Regions from separate parts of the Desulfosporosinus youngiae DSM 17734 genome, predicted to be linked through region 1. Evidence: riboswitches for the same ligand, from Rfam matches in the RefSeq annotation. Region 1 holds a riboswitch; the other holds the start of a gene.
The links. A riboswitch is a leader RNA that binds a small molecule or an ion and turns the genes downstream of it on or off. The one in region 1 is predicted to bind thiamine pyrophosphate.

Region 1 (12,503 bases):
ACAAAAAAACCGGCAGCCGCCAGAACGATCATTTTGCCGCCGCTTTTCATGGCTACCGGCGCGGGTATGTTTATCCTGCCAATGTTTAGACCAACATTACTTGAACTAATAAGTTCCGTTGTCATGGGAATGCTTTTCTCGATCATTTTAATTAAAACGTCTAAATTTGAAATTCGTGACAACCAGATCTATCTCCAAAGATCAAAGCTGTTTTTAGCAGCCTTGATAGGCTTAGTCGCTTTAAGAATGACCGGAAAGATTGTCCTTGCGGAGACCATCAATATTGATCCCGCGCAAATGAGTGGTATTTTCTTTATCCTTGCCTTTAGCATGATCCTGCCGTGGCGCATTAGCATGTTTATGGAGTTCAGAAAATTAAAGAGACAACTGGATAATAAGTAATCTTGGGTTTATCAAAATATCAATCCCTTATTAACAAGAGCATCTAATACTTTGATATCTGTAGGAAAGGCAAGCACTATATTTTGTGCTTTAATCTCTGCACTTGAAAAGAAATCTAATGCTTCGATATCATCTCCGGGAGCTATATCCCCTTGGTAGGCTTCCGCTAAAAACCATATTCCGACAGTATGCTGAGCCGGATTATGGAAATTTGAATGTATGTCAAATACCGTACCTAATTTAATCTCCAGATTGGTTTCTTCTTTGATTTCCCGAATCAAGGCTTCTCTGGCATCCTCGTAATACTCCACATATCCGCAGGGAATACACCACATATCCCGATAGCTTGAATTTCTTCTCCCCAAAAGTATCTTTTTGTCACGGATAATGATCGCAGCAACTCCTACAGCAGGATTCTGATAGAATACTCTATTGCAAGTCAGACATTTCGGTCTGCTGAGGGAAAGCGTCTCTTTTGCGGATAGCTTTCCGCCGCAATGGGGGCAAAATTTGTACCGCATGTTGGCTTCAAAGCTCCTTAACTCTTCTGAATTCAGTTTTTCCACCTGCCTTTTAACCAATCTAATTCTTTATCCACTAAGATATCAATTGAACGTTGTAATTTCAATTTAAATTTGGCCTGCTTAACATTGAGGCAGGTCAGTATCCAAGCAACTTATGCCCGGCGAGAAATCCCTTGACTTTACTGACATATTCCTCCTTATTGGTAAGATAAGACATTGCATGCTCCGCACCAGAAGAGATATATAGTTCTTTCGGGCCTTTTTTGCTTAAGTATAATTCTAATGACATAGAGGCTGGTATGAAGGTATCATTACTGCCATGGATAAACATTATGGGGGTTTCAATATCGCTGATTACAGTGATTGGGGATACTGCATGAAGTGAAAAGTTTGACTTAGTTAAGGCAATAATATTTGCATAAAATAAGATAAATGCTCCGGAAAGCCGGAAACTGGGCCGTAAATTACCTGTGAGTTTAATATTCATTAAATCCCATAAATCTGAATAGGGGCAATCTACTACGTAAAAATCGACAGACCTTCTTGTTTGATCCAACTCTGCTTGAAGCAGGGCAGTAACAGCCCCTAAAGATTCTCCGTGCACGCCTATAATCCCATTTGGGTTAACCAATTTGACCCAATTTACTACGTTGTTGAGGTCGGTCTTTTCAAAAAAACCAAGAGTTATGTCTTTCCCTCCGCTATGGCCATGCTTTCGTGAATCATAGGCTAAAACATTAAAGCCCATGTCAATATACATATCTGAATATTTCATGGCTTCCCACCGGTCAGCACCTATGCCATGAACTAAAATTACAGTGTTATTGGTCGGTTCAGGATTTAATATATATGTACCGGAAAGCTGATAATCAAAATCTGATTCAATCCACAATTTATTGGACTGCAATTGGGTAAATCTCTCATAATTGAAGCTGGTTTTATAATACTCAAGCCCTGTAGTTGCCGGATTTATATTTAGCATGCAGACTTTCTGGTAATATTGATTACCGATATTGATTCCAACAATATTTGTAATAATTACAAGAGCAGTAAGAATTACAATCCCCGCTTTATAGCTAGTCTTCATATAATCATCTCACTATTTTATCTAGGTCACTCAATAGCGGCACCAAGTATTTTTGAAGTTTGATATTGTTACAGTTCTTTAATTGTATTTCCTTATGGTGATCTATTATATTCAAAGAGCCTTGATATTGAGATTATCCAGGGTCCGATTCTAATTCCTGATCATTCTGTTAAGGTAGTGTTTGCTATTTAAACCTTTTCTATAAATAATAATGAAAGGACAATGGTATAAATTGTCGTGTTAGAAATTTGCCTTTTGCAGAAACTAAATTCAGATTTTAGAGTAAAGGAGATTAAAACATGGCAACCTTAGGTAAAAGCAGAAATACGAATTTCTTGCCATTGGGAAATACTCCCAAACCAGGTATAATAACACCTAAAACAAAAGTGATTGCGAAAAAGACGGATATACCTACTAATGAAAATACAGATCCTACTCATGGTTAAGGGTTCATTAAATGCATCACCCCACCGACACATTGTCAGTGGGGTGATTTTTTGTGTGGCTATTTCAGATAGTCTGCTTATAACCGGAGCAATCCATTCGCTTGCCTGCCCAACTCCTTTACCCTACTCTTTTGTCTACTTGCTATTCAGCGTATGGCTTTTATCAGAAAACGTCCGCCGAAGGGCTCCCAACTCAAAATTAATGATTAATATAGCCAGAATTGTTATTATCCCGCCGATAAGCTGGATGGGCAAAACAGTTTCTTTCAGTATCAGGTAACCGCTGAGGACCCCAACGACGGGAATCAGATTTAAGTAAATGGTCGTCAATGCCACATCCAAACGCTTCAAGGCGTAGTTATATAATAAATAGGCTATACACGAACAAAAAATTGCCTGAAACAAAATATTGACGAAAGCTATAAGAGAAAACAATGCCCATTCTTTATACTCGATGAGTGATAAAGGGATAAAACACAGGGTTCCAAAGATGGTTTGGTAAGTCGTTAAAAAAAACCCTGAATATTTTTCTTGAAGCGTCCTGTTAATCAACGTGAAAAATGCCCATGACAGCATGGCAGCAATCATCAAAATATTTCCGACAAAATGAGCGGAATTCAGTTCAACCTTACCATTGGCAGTAACGGCAAGGTAAGAGCCCACTAGAGCTATGGTAACCCCCGCCAGCTTTATCAAGGATATCCTGCCATGAAAGAACAGTACATCCAAAGTGATTGTAATAATTGGAACGACCGAAACGATCAGGACAGCATTGGTTGCTGTGGTGAGTTTGACTCCGATGTTTTCAAAAATGAAGTAAATGGTGATGCCAAAAATTCCGCCTAAAAACATTTTCGGCAGATCAGACTTATCCAGCTTCGTCTGAGGTTCAACTCTGCGGATCATTATCCCGAGTATTAAGGAGGCTATGGCAAAACGAATAAGTGCCATGGTAATAGGGGGAATTTCAGCAACTGTTACCTTAATGCTGACATAAGATATTCCCCAAATTATTATGACAGCAACCATTGCTATATTGGCCTTTAAAATATCCTTCATCATAATTCCTCTTTTCTATGGGCTGCAACTGAATCGACAAAATCCATTATACTATATATTGCTATCTAGTTGCTGAATTTTAAGTAATTTTCAACAAAAAGCTAATCTTAACTTAGGTTTCATCTGCGGAATAGGACAAGAAAAGGCCCTTCAAAACGATGTTTGAAGGGCCTGAAAACGCCATTATGAGCTGCCGCAGATAAATGGCAAAAACTCTAGTGTTATAGGTAAATAAACAATTAGCAAAAGCGCCGTAAATGGCAATCGGATATAGGAATATTGACACTTGAACCAGCAAAAAGGGAAAAGGAGGGAAAGTTGCCCAAAAGAAAAGACAAACAAAAGAATGTTGTCTTTTGTTTGTCTTTTTAACTTAAAAATGATAAGGTATACAGTGAACTATGTAAAATATCCATATAACTACAACTATATCATATCATAAATTCAGTTACATGTCAACCTTTTTGTAAAATTCTTTTGGGGGTGCCGCTATTGTCTTTTGAAATAATGACTCTATCCTCAGGACTAATCCAAAAACAAGCGGTGGCAGAACTTGAAAAATGTAATGAATTTACCGCTCAATTCGGATTGACATTATCTAATTACGATGCTGTTGAATTAGTTGAAACTCGTACTCTGGCCTTGAAAAACAATGGGCGAATCGAATTCGGAGGAGGAGTCATAGAAAAAATAATCCGGGAATTTTATAACTCTCCTTATCTTTCGATGCACAATTATGCAGAATCCCTCCATGACTTGACCGATATGTTTTATTTTTACAAAAACGAAACTCTTGAGCTCATGAGTGACGACGATCTTATAAAATTTATGAAAAGAAAGTTTGATGGTATATGTAAGGGCTCCCTGGAACTGCTTTCGGGACGTGAGCTTGCAAAAATGGCACGGAACGTACGATTCGGGTACGATCCTGAACACTCGGAGGATTGTACGTCTGAGGAGAACCATGAGGAGGATAATGATGCTGAATATTGAAAAACGACAAATCATTAACCCTAACAATTTAAGCGGTGAATTCTATTTTACTTCAATTCTGGCAGAAGTCTATGCCAACCAGCTCATGAGCAATTCCGAAATTGAAACTATTCAAATGCAGTGCTTAAAATTTCTGGCCAATAAAGTTGAAAGGTACAACTGTGGCGATAGTAGTTCAATCAAAGTGGAAACCGCCGAAAGTATTATGAAATCCAACCTCTATACAATAGGTATTTATCTAAAATCCTTCCCCGATGCCGACAGCGCAGTCAAGGCACTTAAATCAGCCGGCATTCCGGAAATGTATCAAAAAGGAAGAGCTTTAATCAATGCCAAAATACATTCTTCTAAGCATATTTATGAACAAGTTAAAGGTAATAAAATAATGACCTTAAACTATACCTATAACCAGACACTTGATGATACGGGCATTGGCAGTTTTTTTATGTCCTACGATCCCGATTATGCAGCTCATGAAGTAGCGGCGTCCTTTGACTACCAGCTTTGTAATCCAATAACAGATTTAACCGGAATCGAGTATATTCAAAAATACCTCGACAACTTACTTCTCGAAAATCGATTTTGCAGCTATTTTGACCCGGAAAAGATTCACCATCTGCTTAGCGGATATGATGAGGGATACCAGGACTTGTTAATTAATATTTTTGAACAAGTGATGACGGCGGCAATCGGATGTATTCTTACAAACCGCAAGGTTGTAGAATTAGCCCTTTCCAAAGAAGAAGTCCAAGGTTTGAATTACAACCTTTTAAAGGATGACGATTCTTTACTTACTTTGAAGATTTGTCAGGCATCTGAAAAAGTGCTGAAAGAGTTAAAGGTTACAAGTCTTTTACTGAAAAACTACGTTGATCGAAGCTTGCCAAGAATCACAGCAACTATCCTTAATGCAGTCAGGACAAAAACTCTCAGTAAAACTTTCGTAGCTCCTGTTAATCCAGACCTTAAACCTAAAATACAGTTTATATCCGGAGAGAAAATGGATGATAAGGAATATCGCAAATTGATTGATGAATTGTTAATATGCCGGTATTCATCGGATAAGCTTGCCCTTATTAAAGAAAAGGTTCGATCCTTTGGAGATATGGAAGATATTCTTTTAGACGCTGAGTTAAGCGGAGAAGAAATTACCTCAGTTCTTAGTATCCTTGGGGATGTCGAGATCGCCGCACTGATCAGAAAGTATCCATTCAACTCAGAGATTGAAGCAGTCGATTTATCTGAACCTGAACGGGCCTTAAGGTCATATTTAAGACGTTATTTTCAGCTAGTCGGGTCAGAACAGCAGGAGCGGATTTTGGAAATTTCCAATCAGCTGCATCGTTTCTGATTAAGGTGCCGATTGAACAAAAGCATAATCATAACCTTCGACAGAAATGAGAGAAAAATATAGATAATCAACCAGTACATCGGGTAAATAATTAGGACATGGACCCGGTTATAGCAGCTTGATACTTGCCAATTATTATGATAGAATCCTCTCAACGATAAACTGAATAGTTCCTGGGGGTGCCGAAAAGGTCGGCTGAGATTAAGGACTGATGAATCCTTTGACCCTTTAACCTGATCTGGGTAATGCCAGCGTAGGGAAGGTGGACAGATAGCGTTAGCTTATAGAACACAGACCTGCACGGGTCTGTGTTTTTTAAATTAGAAAGGTGTGAATATCAGTGACTCAATTAGAAGCAGCCAAAAAAGGAATCGTCACGGAGCAGATGTCAAAAGCGGGTGAGTTAGAAGGGATCAGCGGGGAAGAACTCAGGCAGAAGATTGCCTCAGGTGAGGTGGTTTTGCCCTGCAACATAAATCATAAAAACATACGCCCAATTGCTGTTGGCAAAGGATTGTCAACAAAAGTCAATGCCAATATCGGAACTTCCGATGCTTACCCGGAATTAGCTAAGGAAATGACGAAACTAGACGTCGCGATTCAGGCCGGTGCCCATTCTATTATGGACTTAAGTACAGGGGGAGATATTGATCTGGTCAGGAAAAGCATTATCGAAGCCTGCCCGGTCATGGTTGGAACGGTTCCTTTATATCAAGTATTGGTGGATACTCAGAAGACAGGCAGGGGTTTAGTAGAAATGACGGCCGATGATATTTTCACCGGCATAGAAAAACACTGCCAGGATGGAGCGGATTTTATCACAGTTCATTGTGGGGTTACGATGGACGTGATCAACGAACTCAAAGAAAAGGGCCGGGTCATGGATATCGTTTCCCGGGGAGGTTCCTTTATCACGGCTTGGATGCTCCATCATCAGAAACAGAATCCGCTCTTTGAGCAATATGACCGGCTTTTGGAAATGGCCTTAAAGTATGATGTGACCTTAAGTTTGGGTGACGGGCTCAGGCCCGGTTGTCTGGCTGATGCCACGGATGCTCCGCAGATTAAGGAATTGATCACCTTGGGAGGGCTGGTAAAACGTGCCTGGGAGGCTGGAGTACAGGTTATGGTAGAAGGGCCCGGACATGTCCCTTTAAATCAGATAACCGCGAATATGCAGCTGGAAAAGACCCTTTGTCATAATGCACCTTTCTACGTTTTGGGACCCTTGGTTACCGATGTGGCCCCGGGATATGATCATATCACCTCAGCTATAGGGGGAGCTATTGCCGCTTCCAGCGGAGCAGATTTCCTGTGTTATGTTACACCGGCTGAACATTTGGGTTTGCCAACTGAAGAGGATGTTAAAGAGGGGGTTATCGCTGCCCGGATCGCAGCACATGCAGCAGACCTGGTTAAAGGGGTCAAAGGAGCGTGGGAGTGGGATCTCAAGATGGCAAAAGCCCGCAAAGCGCTTGATTGGAAAAAACAAATTGAGCTGTCGATTGATCCCGAAAAAGCCGCCAAAATGAGAAAGGATAAAAACGATGACGATCAGGAACGCTGCACCATGTGCGGAAAGTTCTGTGCCTATCAGTTGATAAGTGAGTATATGGGGACCAGTTTCACAGGCTGTTAGGTATCTTCGTATAAATTAAAAGGTGAAAGGGTGACCATTATGAATCATAAACTAATAGAATGCCTGAAAGCCGTTAGACAAACAACACCCCTTGTTCAGGCGATTACCAATTACGTGACAGTCAATGACTGTGCCAATATCCTGTTGGCAGCCGGGGCCTCCCCCGCTATGTGTGAAGCTTCCGATGAAGTTTTTGAATTTAGTCAGATGGTTAATGCTCTCTATCTCAATGTCGGCACCCTGACGAAAGAACAGGAAATGTCCATGTATCTTGCGGTTCGGGGAGCATCTCTTAAAGGGAATCCGATCATTCTGGACCCGGTAGCCTGCGGGGCGATTCCGCGTAAAAAAGAGACCATTGAGAGGCTGCATAAATTCGGTCAATTTACGGTAATCAAAGGGAATCTAGGTGAGATCAAAGCCCTGGCGGGAGTTGAGGCTAAAGTGAGAGGGGTCGACTCTCTGGACGAAGGAGAGGATGGTTTAGAGTCCTGTAAAAAACTGGCGCAGGAATACGGGTGTGTCGTGGCCGCAACGGGTAAAACAGACATCGTTACCAACGGTCAAAGAGCTTGCCTGATTGAAAACGGCACGGAAATACTGACCCGAATCACAGGTGCCGGCTGTATGGCCGGGGCTCTGGTTGCGGGATTCTGCGGGGCAAATAATGATGCTTTCCTATCAACGGCTGCGGCACTGCTTACCATGAGTATAGCCGGCGAATTGGCTCAGGAAGCACCGGGAGGGGATTTGCCCGGGACGTTCCGGGTACACCTGATTGACCAGATCAGCCTTATGGATGAGGAAGCTCTGAAACGGGGGCGGGTACAATGGCTGTAGACTATACCCTGTATTTAGTGACGGATCGTAAGCTGGTTGGTTCCAAGGATTTTTTAACATCTGTAAAAAGAGCACTGGAGGGAGGGGTAACCCTTATCCAGCTTCGGGAAAAGGATGCCGGCTCCAAGGAGTTTTACGAGCTTGGGCTGCAAGTCAAAAAAATCGCGGCAGAATTTGGAGTGCCGCTGATTATCAATGACCGGGTGGATCTGGCCCTTGTTCTTGATGCCGACGGTGTGCATATTGGCCAAAACGACTTGCCCATAGAGCATGTAAGACGCATGATCGGCAAAGATAAGCTGTTAGGGTATTCCGTTGCTAATCAGGAAGAGGCTGTCTACGGAGAAGCGATGGGAGCGGATTATTTGGGAGCAGGCCCGGTATTTCCTACCGGCAGCAAAAAGGATGCCTCGGAACCGATTGGTTTAGAGGGGCTGAAAACCATCAAGCAGTGTGTAAACATTCCGGTTGTAGGAATCGGCGGCATAGGGACAGCCAACCTGAGCCAGCTTAAAAGCATAGGCATTAATGGGATCTCGGTGATTTCAGCGATCCTAAGCGAAGAAGATCCATATTGTGCAGCAAGGGAACTGAAGAATTTATGGAAAGATCATTGAGGAGGGAAAACCATGAAAAATCTCTTAACGATTGCGGGCTCGGATTCCAGCGGAGGAGCAGGTATTCAGGCGGACCTCAAAACCTTTGCTGCTTTAGGGGTTTATGGGATGAGTGTTATTACAGCGGTTACGGCTCAAAACACCCAGGGTGTAGAACGGGTTGAGGAGATAAGCAGAGAGATGGTTAAAGCCCAAATTGATGCCGTCTTTAATGATATCCCCGTTGATGCCGTTAAGATTGGGATGGTATCTAATCCTGAGATCATTCAGCAAATCGCCTTATCTTTAAAGGACTGGAAGGCCATAAATATTGTGGTAGACCCAGTGATGGTTTCCAAAAGCGGTTATCATCTGCTGAAACCTGAAGCCATTGAAACACTGAAGAAGGAGCTCCTTCCTTTGGCCAGGGTGGTTACGCCCAATTTGCCAGAGGTGAAGGCTATGCTCGGTTGGGAAGTGACAGACGAAGAAAGGATGGAGTCAGCTGCCCAAGAAATCTTTTCCTTAGGCCTGGAAAGCGTTCTGATTAAAGGCGGGCATTTAGAAGGGGCAGCAAATGACCTTCTTTTCGATGGAAAAGATCTAACCTGGTTTAAGTCCCCGCGCCTCAATAAGAAAAATACCCATGGAACCGGATGTACCCTCTCCGCGGCTATCGCCGCACATTTAGCCTTGGGTTATGATTTAATGACAGCTGTCGAAAAATCAAAATCCTATCTTTCAGGAGCTATCGAGCATTCATTTCCCCTAGGCCATGGAGTAGGTCCGGTACACCATTTTTACCGCTTCTTTAAGGAGTTGTAAGCCTTTGAAAAATCCAGGGACCCCAGAGAAAGGGCAGCTTCGCCCACAGAAGCGAACCCATTGCATGGAGAGGCGTTAAAAGCCTACAAGCCGGTGCGGGAAGACGGAGCCACGGGTTCACATCAGGTATTACCCGGAGGTTTGGCGGAGTCCCGCACCGGCGAGTGGGCCAGCCTCGGAATGCTGCGGTAAGCGGATGTGGGCGAAGCTGCCCGACCTGGAAGAACTCTCTTTTTCATCCTCTGCTCCGCCAATTGAGCCACGCTAGCCTGATGATAATTCTGGTTAACGGCTTTCCGCCACGATTTATGTTTCTTAAGAGGAAATGAAGGGAAGACGGCGAATAATGTACACATAACATGGAATTTGTAGGTATAACTCGAAATTCCATCAATGCTTAAGTTTAAACAGAGATCCAGAGGCGGAGGCTTCTGCCTAAGGTAAATAAGGGAGACAGATGAATGAATAAGGAAGATATTGCCGGTATTCGCAGAGAATTAAAGATTAACAACTCAAAGTTAAACTTACAAGAAATTTGCAGCTATTATGTAAAGCAAGAAAGCAAAGACATTCTTTGTTCGGAAGAATTGTATTTCGATATGATGGATGAAGAAAAGAAAGAGTTATACTTAAAAAACTTCAAGAAGGTATTATCAGGAAAGATTGACTCTAAAATTTTTGAGTTAGAGTTCAAAGATAATAAACTAGGCGAAAATATAACTCAAAAACATCTGCTTCATACCTTGCAGACCAAGGATTTTAGAGATGCTACTCTAACAATCGTCAATAGAATTTTAGAAGAAACCTGCGAAGGTTATGATAAAGATTTTATGATCACCTTCGTAAGAGGAGAGGTTTATAAATCGGCCAGAAGGGAAAATAATGAGCTTGATGATGAAAAAGCCTATACCTTGGGATTTTTTATAGGGAGTATTTGTCCGATTATTATCCCTAAAAAGTCGCTCAAATTTGACTTTGAAGAAAGAGGATTCAAAACAAGTGTGCCGATGAATGTGACCATCAATACCGAGGCTCCTTATGAGGGTTTTATGTTTCCTGCCTTTAGTGAGGATGCAGCCGAGACCGATAAAGTTGTCTATTATACTCAAAAGGAGAACAAGCCCAATCCGTTGTTTGTGGAAAATATCCTTGATTGTGCCTTCAAGTCTACAGCGAAAGCTGACAAAGAGCGTTTTTTAGAAGTTGTTCGTGAGGTTGTAGGAGGAGAAATCGAGCCGGAAGTTGTTTCGAATATTTATGAGGAGCTTGGTCGCCGGCTTGACGCAGAAGCTGAAAGCGGAGAAGTCTCTCTGATCGGTTTGAACGATATAGAGAGAATTTTAGAGCATAGCGGTATTGACACCGGGGATAAGCTTAGAACCTCGTTTCTGGAAGTTATGGGAGCAGAAAACTACGAGTTCAAAGCTTCAAGCATTACCCCTAATTATGGCACGAAGTCGATAAAAATTGATAATAATACGGCAGCGATTACGATCGACCCTCAAGATATAAAAAATGTTAAGCAAGTAACTAAGGATGGTATAAGATACTTGATGATTCGGATTGATGATACGGCCACCCTTGATGGCTTTGACTTAGTAACTGAGGAACTATAACGGAATAAGGAGAGGATTAAGTGATTCTTAGCTTCAGATGGAGTTTGCCCAAGAGGAATACTTACTCCAGCTGAAGCTTAGAAGAACTTATCCAGGGACGTAGCAGCCGTTATCTCATCCTCACCGCTAAAGTTGTTCTGTCTAGTTTGCGGTTCGGCGAAAGCAACCTGCGCCGTTAAGCTTTTCTTTGGAGCAGGCGGCTTGGGCGAAACCCTCACCCGGGTTTCGTCACTGGATGCTTTCGTACTTATAGAAGATGGGAGTTTTACGGCTGGCAGTCATCGGATAAAATCAAAGATGTAAAAGTGGATATTTCGATGTCCGGCGGCAAAAGATAAATACTAGTTTGCAGATTATGGGTAATTGGAGGAACTAGTATGAAAACTGTGGAGCAAAGGCATTTTGAAAACCAACCTCAATCATTTTGGATGGCATCGACTTCCAGTCTAGGTTATCCATCCTTAAATGAGGATTTAAAGCTTGATGTGGCAATAGTCGGAGGCGGTATTACCGGTATATTATGTGCGTACCTGCTTAGTAAAAAAGGATTGAAAATTGCTGTTCTTGAAGCGGATCGTATTTTGCAAGGCACAACAGGGCATACCACGGCAAAGATTACCTCACAGCATGGGCTGATATATAGTAAAATCAAGAATCAATTAAGTGAGGAATTGGCAAAGCAATACGCGGAGGCCAATGAATCGGCGATTCGGATGATTAAGACGATAGCGGAAGAAACTAAAATTGAGTGTGATTTTCTTCCCCAGTCCGCGTATGTTTATACATTACAGGATAACTATGTTGATAAAATTCAAGACGAAGCCGATGTCGCCGCCGCTCTTGGCATAAAAGCCAGTTATCTGGAAGAAATACCTTTGCCCTACCCTATTAAAGCCGGGGTACGTTTTGAGGATCAGGCTCAATTTCATCCGCGCAAATTTTTACTGGCTCTTGCTGAGAAGATTACCCATGATGGGGTTCAGATTTTTGAACAAAGCAGGATTGTAGACATTGAAGAAGATGGCGGTTATGTATTAACTACCAATCAGGGAAAAAAGGTTATTGCTGAAAAGACGATCATTGCTTCCCATTATCCTTTCTACAACAAGCATGGATTATATTTTT
Region 2 (12,503 bases), 1.8 Mb from region 1:
GGTTGATCGACATCCTCCTATAAAGGCTGCCCGGGCTCCTAAGATCCCGGCGTCCGGTCCTTGCGCTCTTCGTAATCCAAACTCCATGACCGGGCCCCCGTTGGCGGCTGTAACGACACGAGACGCTTTAGTTGCTATAAGAGTCTCAAAATTAACCAAGTTAAGTATCGTCGTCTCCAGAAGCTGTGTTTCAAAAATACGTCCTTTTACTCGGATCAAAGGTTCATACGGAAAGACTGCTGTCCCTTCCGGAATCGCATCAATGTCTCCCGTGAAATGGAAGTTACTTAATTCCTCAATGAACTCGTCATTAAATAGGTTAAGGCTTCGCAAATACGTCAAATCCTCTTCCTCAAAGGTAAGGTTTTCAATGTATTCGACAACTTGTTCAAGCCCTGCCGCCAGAGCATATCCTCCCTCAAATGGTAACGATCGAAAGTAAACATCGAATACCGCTTCCTTATTTTGATAACCGTTTACTAAATAACCCTGCATCATGGTTAGCTGATATAGATCCGTTAGCATTGTTCGATTTTCCATTAATTATGCCTCGCTTTAGTATGATCACTGCGCAGTTCCATTTTGAATGTAACTATAGGATGTTATATCTTTTATAAAATCATGCGTGAGAATTTCGACCCCTATGCAGGATTTTCCTGCTTTAGACTCAAAATAAAAAACCTAAAGGCATTCCTTTAGGCTTTTTGAGTGATAATGTTAAATTTTCACGACAAAGAAAGAAAAATTATCCACAGGTTTGTTATGATTGTCCACCATTCAGCCTAAGCTTATCCACCTTACAATACGACCTATTTAGACTTTATCCACAGATTTATCCACACTATGCACAGCTCTTGTTCACATTCTGTTGCAAACTAAGGTCATACACCCTTAATGAGACAGGGTACAACCTTTCCTAGAAACTTGTGTACAGGTATCAATACCCTTTTTAAATACACAATTCCAAGTTAAACTCCCTTTTCCATTCATATCCTCTAAAGACGACATCCACGCACATTTATTCGACAAAATCAAATCAATGAGAGTATTTTATCCTCCACTTTCTAGTTCTACCAAAGTATCTTTTTCAGAGCGTTACGGCTAAGCTTGATTGCCGCAGCAACCGTTTCCGGAGAGGGACCTCCTGTTATCTTTCGCGCTTGAACACAGTATTGAATCCCAATCGATTTAAACAGGTCATCTCCAAATATTGGGGAAACTTCCTGATACTCAACTAAACTCATATCTTCTAATCCAATGCCTTTTTTGCTGCACTGTAAAACGATACGTCCCACTAATTCATGCGCCTCTCTGAAGGGGACCCCTTTCTTGGCCAAGTAATCCGCCAAATCTGTAGCATTGGTAAATCCACCTTTTGCCCCAAACGCCATGACATCCCGATGCACCTGCATAGTTCTTAACATTGGTTCTACAACCAACAAACACTTTTGAATCGTATCCACTGCATCAAAGACCTGTTCTTTATCCTCTTGCATATCTTTGTTATAAGCGAGAGGAAGTCCTTTCATGACGGTTAATAGACCCACCAAGTCACCATACACGCGCCCGGTTTTTCCCCTTACTAATTCTGCCACATCAGGGTTCTTCTTTTGAGGCATAATACTGGAACCAGTTGAATACCCATCATCCATTGAGATAAACTGAAATTCACCGCTGGACCAAAGAACGAGTTCCTCGCATAATCGGCTTAAATGCATCATGAGAATGGATGCGTTTGCTAAGAATTCCAGGGCAAAATCCCGATCACTTACCCCATCTAAGCTGTTTAAGGTAACTCCATCTAAGCCGAGTTCCCTAGCCACTTGCTCCCGGTCAAGGGGAAATGTCGTTCCGGCCATAGCTCCAGAACCAAGGGGAGAAATATTTAATCGTTTTCGTGTATCCTTAAGCCGGCCAAGATCACGTAAAAACATTTGCACGTAGGCCATTAGATGATGGGCCAGCGTAATTGGCTGTGCCTTTTGCAAATGCGTATAGCCTGGCATCCATGTTTCCAGATGCCCTTCGGCCAAATGTAGAAGGGTTTGAATAAGCTGGTCCACTAAGGACTTGGTTTGGTCAATCTCATTTTTCAAAAAGAGTCTTAGATCTAAGGCGACCTGGTCATTTCGGCTGCGTCCAGTATGCAGTTTTTTCCCCACAGGTCCGATCCGCTCAGTTAAAAGCTTCTCAATATTCATGTGAATGTCTTCTGCACCGATCTCAAATTCTATCTTTCCTGCTTGAATATCTCCAAGGATCTCAGATAATCCCTGAATCAAATGGCTGGCTTCCGACTCAGAGATCACTCCAACACTACCGAGCATTCTAGCATGAGCAATACTCCCTTGAATATCCTGTTTATACAGGCGTTGATCAAATCGGATTGAGGAATGGAAATCTTCGACCAACCCCTCGGTACTTTTTTCAAAACGTCCGCCCCAAAGCTTCACGTTACATCTCCCTTTCATTAATTAAGAAAGCGCCGGGTTGCCGGCGCCACTCTTTACTCTTATTTACGCAGCCCTGATTCTTTCTCCATTAAAGCTCTTACTTTGAGAGGCAAACCGAAAAGATTAATAAATCCACTGGCATCCTTTTGATTATACACACCATCGTCACCAAAGGTGGCATATGCTTCATTATAGAGAGAATACGGGGATTTTACGCCTGCTAAAGTACAATTTCCTTTATACAATTTCACCCGAACCGTACCGGTAGCGTTTTTCTGAGTCACATTAACAAAGGCATCTAAGGCTTCCCGCAACGGAGTATACCATGTTCCATCATAGACAATTTCAGCATACTTTAAAGCAATTTGTTCTTTGTAATGTAAGGTTAAGCGGTCAAGGGTAAGACGATCTAAGGCTTGGTGAGCTATATAGAGAATTGTTCCCCCAGGTGTCTCATAGACCCCACGTGATTTCATCCCTACAAGTCGGTTTTCAACCATATCCACAATCCCGACCCCGTTTTTTCCACCTAATTCATTGAGCGTTTCCAATAAAGCGACAGGAGGAATTTTCTGACCATTCAACGATGTAGGAACCCCTTGTTCAAATCCAAGTTCGATGTAGGTTGCTTCATCTGGTGCATCCTCGGGAGAAACACCGAGTAAATATAAATCATTTTTTGGTTCGTTCCAGGGATTTTCCAGGTCTCCGCCTTCATGACTTAAGTGCCAAAGGTTACGGTCCATGCTGTAAGGACGATCCTTGGTGACAGGTACAGGAATTCCACGAGCTTGAGCATAGTCAATACAATCTTCTCGGGACTTAAGATCCCAAATCCGCCAAGGTGCTATGATCTCCAAGTCTGGATTTAATGCTTTGACACTTAGCTCAAATCGGACTTGGTCATTTCCTTTACCAGTTGCGCCGTGTGCGACCGCAACCGCACCTTCCTTCTCCGCAATTTCCACTAGACGACGAGCAATCAATGGACGAGCAAAGGAGGTGCCCAAAAGGTAGCTACCTTCATAAACTGCCCCAGCCTTAAGGGTTGGAAAAATAAATTCTGTGAGGAATTCTTCTCTCAGATCCTCAATATACAGTTTGCTCGCACCACTTTTAATTGCTTTTTCCTGAAGAGGAGCCAACTCTTCCCCTTGACCGAGATCTGCCGCCATAGCAATAACTTCGTACCCATAAGTCTCTTTAAGCCAAGGTATAATAATGGAGGTGTCTAACCCACCAGAATAAGCTAATACAACTTTTTTCATGTCTAATCTCCCTCTTAATTAGTTTTCTGGTCTCTCACTTCTATTACGGAAAAATAGATTCTTGTAATCTTTAGCTTCAATAATAGATTCCTCATGAGTTTCTAAAATGAGTATTTAATTTGGTATAGTATACTACTATAGTTTTAAATTTACACGCAAGGTCAGCATCGAATTACCGGCTAATTAATGATTATATAACTAAAGCCATAATCGCTTTCTGAGCGTGAAGACGGTTTTCTGACTCATCAAAAACCACGGACTGAGGCCCTTCGATCACATCTTCTGTGATTTCTTCTCCACGGTGAGCGGGCAGACAATGCAGGACAATAGCTGATTGATTCGCCAATTTAAGCGAGTTAGAATTTATCTGATACCCCTTAAAAGCTGCCATGCGCTCGTTTGCCTCTGCTTCTTGACCCATACTTGCCCAAACATCTGTGTAAAGCACATCGGCACCTTTGACCGCTTCTGAGGGGTCATCTACGATTTCTACTAAGCCGCCATTTTGCTTGGCGTCGGCTTGAGCTGCAGCGACAATCAATGGATCTGGTTTATAACCCTGCGGAGAAGCAATGACGACATGTAATCCCATCTTTGCACCCCCATACATCAAAGAATGCGCCATATTATTTCCATCTCCTACGTAAGCAAGCTTTAAGCCCTCTAAGCGTCCTTTATGCTCTTGAATCGTCATCAGGTCGGCAAGAACTTGGCAGGGATGAAGTAAGTCTGTCAGGCCATTAATAATTGGAATCGTAGCGAACTCAGCCAGCTCTAAAACTTCTTGATGGCTGAACGTTCTAATCATGATTCCGTCAACCATCCGGGATAGAACTCGTGCGGTATCAGAAATGGGCTCTCCCCTACCCAATTGGATATCTCGTCCGCTTAAAAATAGCGCATGTCCCCCAAGTTGATACATCCCTACCTCAAAAGAAACTCGAGTTCGGGTAGATGACTTTGTAAAAACCATTCCTAACGTCTTTCCCTGAAGAATAGGATGCGGACGTCCAGCTTTTTGCTCCGCTTTAAGATCTTTAGCAACATCTAAGATGTAACTTAATTCATCTTGGTTATAATCATGAAGAGAAATGAAATCCCGTCCTTTAAATAATGAATTATCAATTGTTTTCATTCGTACTCACTCCTTCGATATGAATTATTATACACATAATTGCATAATAATTCAATAGTAAACCTTTATTTTCCCTTGTCCTATGTAATTAGTAAAACTCCTACTGAGAGTGAACTCCAGCAGGAGCTTTTAACAATAAACCCATTATACTATAGTATTTGTAGCTTTTGCATACTTATAACTACTTCTTCGGGAATAAAGAGTGAAGATATAGAGAATGACAGCCAAAATTTTCATTATCATAAAGCCGCTTTATGGTATAATCATCCATATTTTAGTTAGTTTGATATGTTAAAGCTTGACTGGAGCACAAGAAATTTTATAGTCTACTACTGGCGATAATGGATTAATACTTATATAATAAAACGATAGTGATAGTAAGCGACCTAAATCCGAAAACAACCTCTTTTATACTTTTATAAATAACACTTTCTCTTTTTTTAAGGAACTTTATTATATTGTTGCGCCTTGCGCACAGCGAAAGGAATGAATTTTAAAATGAAACAGATAAAAGAAACAGATTTACCAGGTATTGGCAAAAAATTTCAACTCCAAGCCCGCAGCGGTGAAAAGATAGTCATAGTGGTACATGATGACGGGCGAAGAGAAATTTATCATTTTTATCGTGAGGACCCTGATGATTCTATCTCCATGGTTACTTTGGATGACGAAGAATCTCGTTGTATAGCTGCTATACTCGGAGGGATGACTTATCGTCCCAAGGCACTAGAGACCGTGGATGTTGCCTTAGGTGATATGCTCATAGAATGGTATAAAATCGAACCTGATGCGTATGCCATCGGCAAATCCATTAAGGATCTATGTATTCGGCAAGTTACGGGAGGTACCATTATTGCGATAGTAGAACAGGATCAGAGTAAAACCGTCAATCCTGGTCCCGAGGCGACATTCCGAAATGGCGCTACCGTTGTAATTCTTGGTGAAAAGAAACAAGTTAAGGCCTGTAAACACCTATTATTCCATGGGAGTGTACAATAATGGAGCACTTAATACTGGAGATAGGGCTTGCGTTAGCTTTAATTGCCGGGGCAGGACTTCTGTCCGGCAAACTCCGGATTTCTATTGTGCCGATTCTAATTGTAACAGGAATGATCGTCGGTCCGCAGGCACCTCACTTAGGTCCCTTAGACTTTAGATTTATTCAGAGTGCTCCCTTAATCGAGTTTATGGGACGTTTGGGGGTTCTGTTTCTCTTGTTTTCCCTAGGGTTGGAATTTTCAATAAAACGTCTTTTAACGGCAGGTCCATCGATCATCAGAAGCGGAACAATTTATATGGTTATTAACCTGTCCATAGCTATTATATTTCCTTTGCTTCTAGGTTGGCCAATTAAGGAAATACTTGTTGTAGCAGGTATTATGACAATATCGTCCAGTGCAATCGTAGCAAAAGTTATTGTTGATTTAAAGAGGGCAGCTAATGATGAAACGGAAATCATTTTAGGATTAATGATGTTTCAAGATGTCTTTGTGGCTATTTATTTTTCTGTTGTTTCCGGCCTGGTTCTTGCTGGTTCCACTTCCATCACAGATATAATACTTAGTGCAGTTATGGTCCTTACATTTATTGGTGGTTTCTTGTTTTTAGGGCACAAGCTGGTTCCAAAGCTTGACCATTGGTTAGACATTCCTTCAGACGAAACATTTATGCTCGTAGTTTTCTCCATCTTACTTTTGGTAGCCGGTTTTTCTGAGACTCTGCACATTGCTGAAGCCATAGGGGCTTTACTAATTGGTCTGGTGCTGGCAGAAACAGAACATTCCGAACGCATAGAGCATTTAATTGTTTCTTTTCGCGATTTCTTTGGAGCCCTATTCTTCTTTAGTTTTGGTCTAAGTATCGACCCCTTTGCCTTGGGCGGAGCTGTTTGGTCAGCCATAATTGCTGTTATCTTAACCATTTTAGGCAATGTTGTATCGGGCGTTTGGGCTGGCAGGAAAGCTAGTCTCTCCCATAGGGCGTCACTGAATATTGGTTTGTCGATTATTTCCCGAGGTGAATTTTCCATCATTTTAGCCACCCTTGCAAAAACGGGTGGATTATTGGCTATATTGCAACCATTTTCCGCACTATATGTTCTCATTCTCGCCATTCTAGGACCCTTGTTGACGAAGGAATCACGTTGGGTCTATAATCGGTTAAGACCATTACTGAAATGGCCACAAATTCCAGAAAGAAGAAAAAAGTTAAGAAATATAGAAAACCTGGCTAGCAGTAAGCCTTAGACGACAACTATGGATAGCCAACCTTACCTATAACCATGGATAGATGGAAAGTAATACTTCCCAAATAGTAAAAATAAAGATCCCTGAGTAAATAACTCAGGGACTTTTATTTTTGCTGAAACATATCAATCCTATGCTCAACAATATCGTCAATACATTGAATCCAGACAAGGGGAGATGCTTTGCGGCTGTTAACCCTTTTAAGCGGAAAGCCGCTTGATAATCTCTCGCTTATATCCGATAAATGCATCGGATACTAAGAATTCATCTCCCCGGGGGCGAGGCGTATCGATAACAATCTCATGGGCAATCACCCCTGGGGGTCCTGTCATGACGTAGACCCTATCCGAAAGCAAAATTGCTTCATCTATATCATGGGTGATGAATAGCGCAGACATGTTAATGCGCTCCATTAAGGCAAGATACCATCGGTGCATGGCAGTTTTCGTAATGGCGTCCAGAGCTGAAAATGGCTCATCGAAAAGCGCAACATCCTGAGAAAATAAATACGTTCTCAAAAGGGCCGCTCGTTGCCGCATCCCTCCTGAAAGCTGGATGGGATACTTCTTTTGGGTGCCCTCCAGCCCAAACTCCCGGAAATGGCTTAATGCCTGGGCTCTTGCCTGCCGCTTGTTCACTCCGCGTATGAAAAGCGGCAAGGAAATATTATCCAGAACAGTCATGTGGGGCTGCATCAAATCTTTTTGCTGCATATAACTTACTTTGCCTGCCTGTCCGGTGATATCCTCACCATTTAGGAACACCTGACCTGTATCAGGAGCAAGCACACCTGCAATCACATTGAAAAGTGTACTTTTACCGATACCGCTTACACCCAGTAAGCTTACCAACTCGTTTTCTCCAAGTCTTATATTGATATCCTTTATAACTAATTCACCCGCAAAACGTTTGGAGATATTCTGAGCCTCAAGTTTAATTAATTTCATCGTTACTCCTATAGATCTTTTGTCTCTGATTTACAAGACCTCACTTCTATAAAGTGGGGTTAGTTCTCAGCCAACTTAATTCACTTAGGCAGATAAACGTTTGTAAAGCCTGTCTGAGAATCAAGTTTCCTGGAAATCAGCTTATTTTCATACATCCATGTATAGAAATTGTCCCATCGTTTTTCGTCGATATATCCCCATTGCTTGGCTTCAGCCTTATATTGATCTGCTAGATACTTTTGACTGGCCGTTGCAATATCCAGATCAACCTCAGGTGCATTCTTCACAAGAATTTTCGCTGCTTCTTCAGGATTTGCAATGGCATATTCATACCCTTTTGCCACTGCTGCCAAAAACTTTTTGGCCGTATCTCCGTTTTGATTTAGGTATGTCTGACTGGCCGCAATAACCGGGGTATAAAAATCCAGTACTGGATCAATGTCTTTAAAGGCAAAAAAGTTTGTATCCAGCCCCTTTACTTTGGTGGCCACTCCATCCCAACCGTAGAAAATCCAAACAGCATCAACATTACTTTGCAGCGCTGAAATGATATCTGTTACGGTATTCGGAATCATTTTTACGTTATCGTAGTTCCCACCATCTTTGGTGATAACTTGCTTTAAAATAGCTTTTTCAACAGGAGTATCCCAAGTAGCATATACTTTGTTTTCCATGTCCTTAGGACTTAGAATATCATCCTTCTTTAAGGAAATAATTCCGGATGTATTGTGTTGCAAAATCGTGCCCACGGCAATGACATCCAACGGATTATTCGATGTAATAGCAGCCGCAATTTCCTCCTGGAAGCTCACTGTAAACTCTGCCTTTCCTGCCGCTACCAGGGGCAAAGCTCCGCCTTCCGGCGGTTGAATGATATCAACCTCCAGACCTGCATCCTGAAAATATCCCAGTTCCTTTGCTGCATATACTCCCGTATGGTTGGTATTGGGAGTCCAATCCAGCACAAAGGTGATCTTTTCAACTGCCTGATCTGTCGGTTTATCAGTACCCGTTTGGGCACAACCGGTTAACCCCAGTATCATTAAAATGCCAACCACCATCACGATAAACTTTTTCTTCATGTGCCTTCTCTACCCCTCTACTAATTCTTTAACCTTTTATGATTCTCCCACTTGATTAGAATTGTAATCCCGATCAGTTCTTAACTTCCTTTTCCTCCTCGGCATGTCTCCAGGGCATTGCTCTTCGTTCTATCACTCCAACGCATTTCATAAGCAGCAAACTCAAAATGATGATCAGAAAAATGACTGCGAACATCTTATCAAAAGCGAAAGATTTCCGCACACGCGTCATATATACTCCTAGTCCACTGTTTCCTCCCAGCCATTCCGCTATGACAGCACCAACAATAGCATAGGATACTGATATTTTGAGACCTGAAAAGAAACCTGGCAAGGCGTTAGGAAGCTTTATGTACCGATATATTTGCCACCTTCTGGCACCTATCGCGCGCATTAAATTCATGGCATCATCATCGGAAGATTTGAAGCCCCCTAAAAGCGCAATAGTCATCGGGAAAAAGCAGGTTAATACGACCAGCATAATCTTAGGTGCCATATCATACCCTAACCACAATACCAATAAGGGAGCAAGCGCAACGGTCGGTATCGTCTGCGTAACGACCAGAAGGGGATGCACTGCCTTATATAAAACTTCAAACCGGTCCATCAGAAGCGCTATGCAAAAAGCCAAAATAATACTGATACCCAGGCCCGCAAATGCTTCTGTCAGAGAAACTGCAGCATGCTGCATCAGTTCGGAAAACGAACTGATAAAGGCTCGAATCACATCGATAGGCGAAGGCAGCATAAACTTAGGCACAAGTCCGGATTCAGTCACCATCTGCCATATCAGCAGCAAAAATAGCAACAGGGCTGTCGGGTAAAGCTTATTGGTGATGTTTTGTAACTTTTTCATCAATCGTCCAAATTCCACCACCTGGTTTATAGCTTATTTTTACGTAGGACATCACACTAGGCGCACCTTCCTCAATACAAATCAGCTGACAGCGTTTTACAATATCCATAAGCTGTTCAAACTCTCCTTCAATAGTGGTTTCAAACGGGCCCACAAACATATTAAGTCCGGTAGATTTCAAGTACGCAATAACTTTGTCCACCACGCGCAGGATTTCTTCACCCTCCACAGCCGGTAATACTTGGATTGCAACGCTCGCATTAATCATTTGCTTCTTCTCTCCTTCAATATAATCATAAAAATAAAAAACCTCCAAAAGTAGAAGGTTTTTGCTCATGCAATACACGGGCACACGATGCATGCACTTTATTCCCTCCGCTAGCATTACCTAGTTCAGGTCAAAGGGTCGGAACTCATATTTCCCTCTCAGCCGACAGCTCAGCTCCCCTAGTATTCTATTGTCATTATCATAGCATTCCACTTGTGCTTGTGTCAACCAACTTATGATACCACTGACTTATAATCCCAGCCTATCTCTGATTATCCAATGACCCCGATAGCACCAAACTAATACTAAAATGCAGAGCAAATTTGCCAAAACTTTGCTATACATCAGGTGCGCAACACAATTTGTCACGCCTCTGATGTACATTATTTATCCGCGTCTTAGGCCTGCATTACCAAATACTCCTGCAACGAGAGTACCTGTGGCGTAGTATGACTTCGTATCTCCTGAAACGCCCGGACAACTGCTTTCGCTGTATCCATGGATGTGAAACAAGGTACCCCATGTTCCGCTGCTAATCTTCTTAACAGATATCCTGTTCTCTCAGAGGTCCCTTGGTTGGAAGTGCTGAGGAGAAAGGAAAATTCTTGTTGCCGAATAGCTTCTTTAAGGGTCTCACTCGATTCACTCACTTCCTCAACCTCTACCCCGCATAGGGCTAATGCCTTGGCAGTATCTCCGGTTCCTTTGACCCCAAACCCTAACTGAGCCAATTGCCGAGCCAAAGTGATAGCTTCCGGACGATCTTTCTCTGCTACAGACACTAAAATATTCCCATCCTCAGGCAGCGGAATCCGGGAGGCCGCAAAGGCCTTCGCTAGCGCATGCCCAAATTGGGTGTCCATCCCTAAGACCTCACCTGTCGATTTCATTTCAGGTCCCAGAGAAGTTTCAACTTTAGTCAGCTTCTCGAAGGAAAAGACGGGGGCCTTAACCACAACGAACGGTACCTCAGGAGCAAGACCATGGGCATAGCCCATCTCCTTTAAGGCTTTACCTAGAGAAACCTGAACCGCCAGGTTTACTAAGGGAATTCCTGTGACTTTAGAAAGAATCGGTACCGTACGGCTTGCTCTAGGGTTCACTTCCAAAACATACACCTTGCCTCGCACGACAACGAATTGAATATTAATAAGTCCTCTTATTCCGATTCCTTCGGCTAAACGACAGGTGAAATCTTCGATTTGTTCAATTTCAGAGGGGGTTAAGCTCTGAGGCGGATAAACGGCCAGACTATCTCCAGAATGGACCCCGGCTCGTTCGATATGCTCCATGATACCTGCCACTACAGTTATCTCCCCATCTGAAACCGCGTCAACTTCAACTTCTTTCCCATCCAAATACCTATCCACTAAAATGGGATGTTCTGGAGAAAGGTGAATTGCCCGTCTTAAATAATTTTTAAGTTCATCTAGGTTCTCTACCACTTGCATAGCACGCCCCCCAATGACATAAGAAGGACGAACGATCACTGGAAATTCCAGTTCCTCAGCAATTCTTTGGGCCTGATCGATCGAAGTAACACTTCGTCCTTCAGATTGTGGGATTCCTAACTTACTGAGCAGCTCAGCAAACCGCTCCCGATCCTCAGCCATATCAATCGCATCAACTGGGGTACCTAAAATTTTAACTCCGGCAAGTTTCAGACGGCCAGCCAAATTTATGGCCGTCTGTCCTCCAAACTGGACTAAAACTCCATCCGCTTTTTCTTTATTTAAGACATGAAGCACATCTTCAATGGTCAATGGCTCAAAGTACAATTTATCTGCTATATCAAAATCTGTCGATACTGTTTCAGGATTATTATTGATCATAATGGCTTCTACGCCAGCTTCCTGCAAAGCTGTAAGAGCGTGAACGGAGCAATAATCAAACTCAATCCCTTGCCCAATTCGAATAGGTCCCGAACCTAAAACTACAACTTTAGGGCCGGTGCTCACCTTTCCCTCATCCTCTTCCTCATAGCTGGAGTAGTAATAAGGAGTTGCCGAAGCAAACTCTGCGGCACAGGTGTCAACCGTCTTATAAACCGGAATAATCCCAAACTCTGTGCGCAAAGCGCGAACCGTTTCTTCTGAGCTGCCCGTAAGTTTAGCGATCGCTAAATCAGAAAACCCCAGGACTTTTGCCAAGCGCAGCAACTCAGTCGTTAACGGCTCATTTTGCAAACGCTGTTCGAGTAAAACCAATTCCTTAATCTTATACAAATAGAACGGATCAATCTGCGTAA

Region 2: it holds a riboswitch for thiamine pyrophosphate, as region 1 does, so the genes downstream of both, DESYODRAFT_RS01535 (thiamine-binding protein) here and thiC (phosphomethylpyrimidine synthase ThiC) in region 1, are expected to answer to the same signal.

Annotation. Positions count from the first base shown of each region.
Region 1 covers NZ_CM001441.1:4,131,294-4,143,796, reverse strand. Annotated here, with positions in the region: gene DESYODRAFT_RS19155 (CcdC family protein) at 1-402, shown strand, start outside; gene DESYODRAFT_RS19150 (nucleotide triphosphate diphosphatase NUDT15) at 414-923, opposite strand; gene DESYODRAFT_RS19145 (alpha/beta hydrolase) at 1,063-2,013, opposite strand; gene DESYODRAFT_RS28780 (hypothetical protein) at 2,313-2,459, shown strand; gene DESYODRAFT_RS19140 (DMT family transporter) at 2,595-3,521, opposite strand; gene DESYODRAFT_RS19135 (DUF6323 family protein) at 4,011-4,511, shown strand; gene DESYODRAFT_RS19130 (DUF6179 domain-containing protein) at 4,495-5,862, shown strand; TPP riboswitch at 6,028-6,139, shown strand; gene thiC (phosphomethylpyrimidine synthase ThiC) at 6,203-7,501, shown strand; gene thiM (hydroxyethylthiazole kinase) at 7,541-8,341, shown strand; gene thiE (thiamine phosphate synthase) at 8,332-8,958, shown strand; gene thiD (bifunctional hydroxymethylpyrimidine kinase/phosphomethylpyrimidine kinase) at 8,971-9,762, shown strand; gene DESYODRAFT_RS29620 (hypothetical protein) at 9,823-9,954, shown strand; gene DESYODRAFT_RS19105 (DUF4317 family protein) at 10,224-11,378, shown strand; gene DESYODRAFT_RS19100 (FAD-dependent oxidoreductase) at 11,756-12,503, shown strand, end outside.
Region 2 covers NZ_CM001441.1:294,653-307,155, reverse strand. Annotated here, with positions in the region: gene DESYODRAFT_RS01580 (nicotinate phosphoribosyltransferase) at 1-540, opposite strand, end outside; gene argH (argininosuccinate lyase) at 1,071-2,453, opposite strand; gene DESYODRAFT_RS01570 (argininosuccinate synthase) at 2,513-3,721, opposite strand; gene argF (ornithine carbamoyltransferase) at 3,912-4,856, opposite strand; gene DESYODRAFT_RS01560 (cation:proton antiporter regulatory subunit) at 5,355-5,855, shown strand; gene DESYODRAFT_RS01555 (cation:proton antiporter) at 5,855-7,102, shown strand; gene DESYODRAFT_RS01550 (ABC transporter ATP-binding protein) at 7,303-8,049, opposite strand; gene DESYODRAFT_RS01545 (ABC transporter substrate-binding protein) at 8,130-9,131, opposite strand; gene DESYODRAFT_RS01540 (ABC transporter permease) at 9,205-9,987, opposite strand; gene DESYODRAFT_RS01535 (thiamine-binding protein) at 9,959-10,255, opposite strand; TPP riboswitch at 10,341-10,446, opposite strand; gene carB (carbamoyl-phosphate synthase large subunit) at 10,654-12,503, opposite strand, start outside.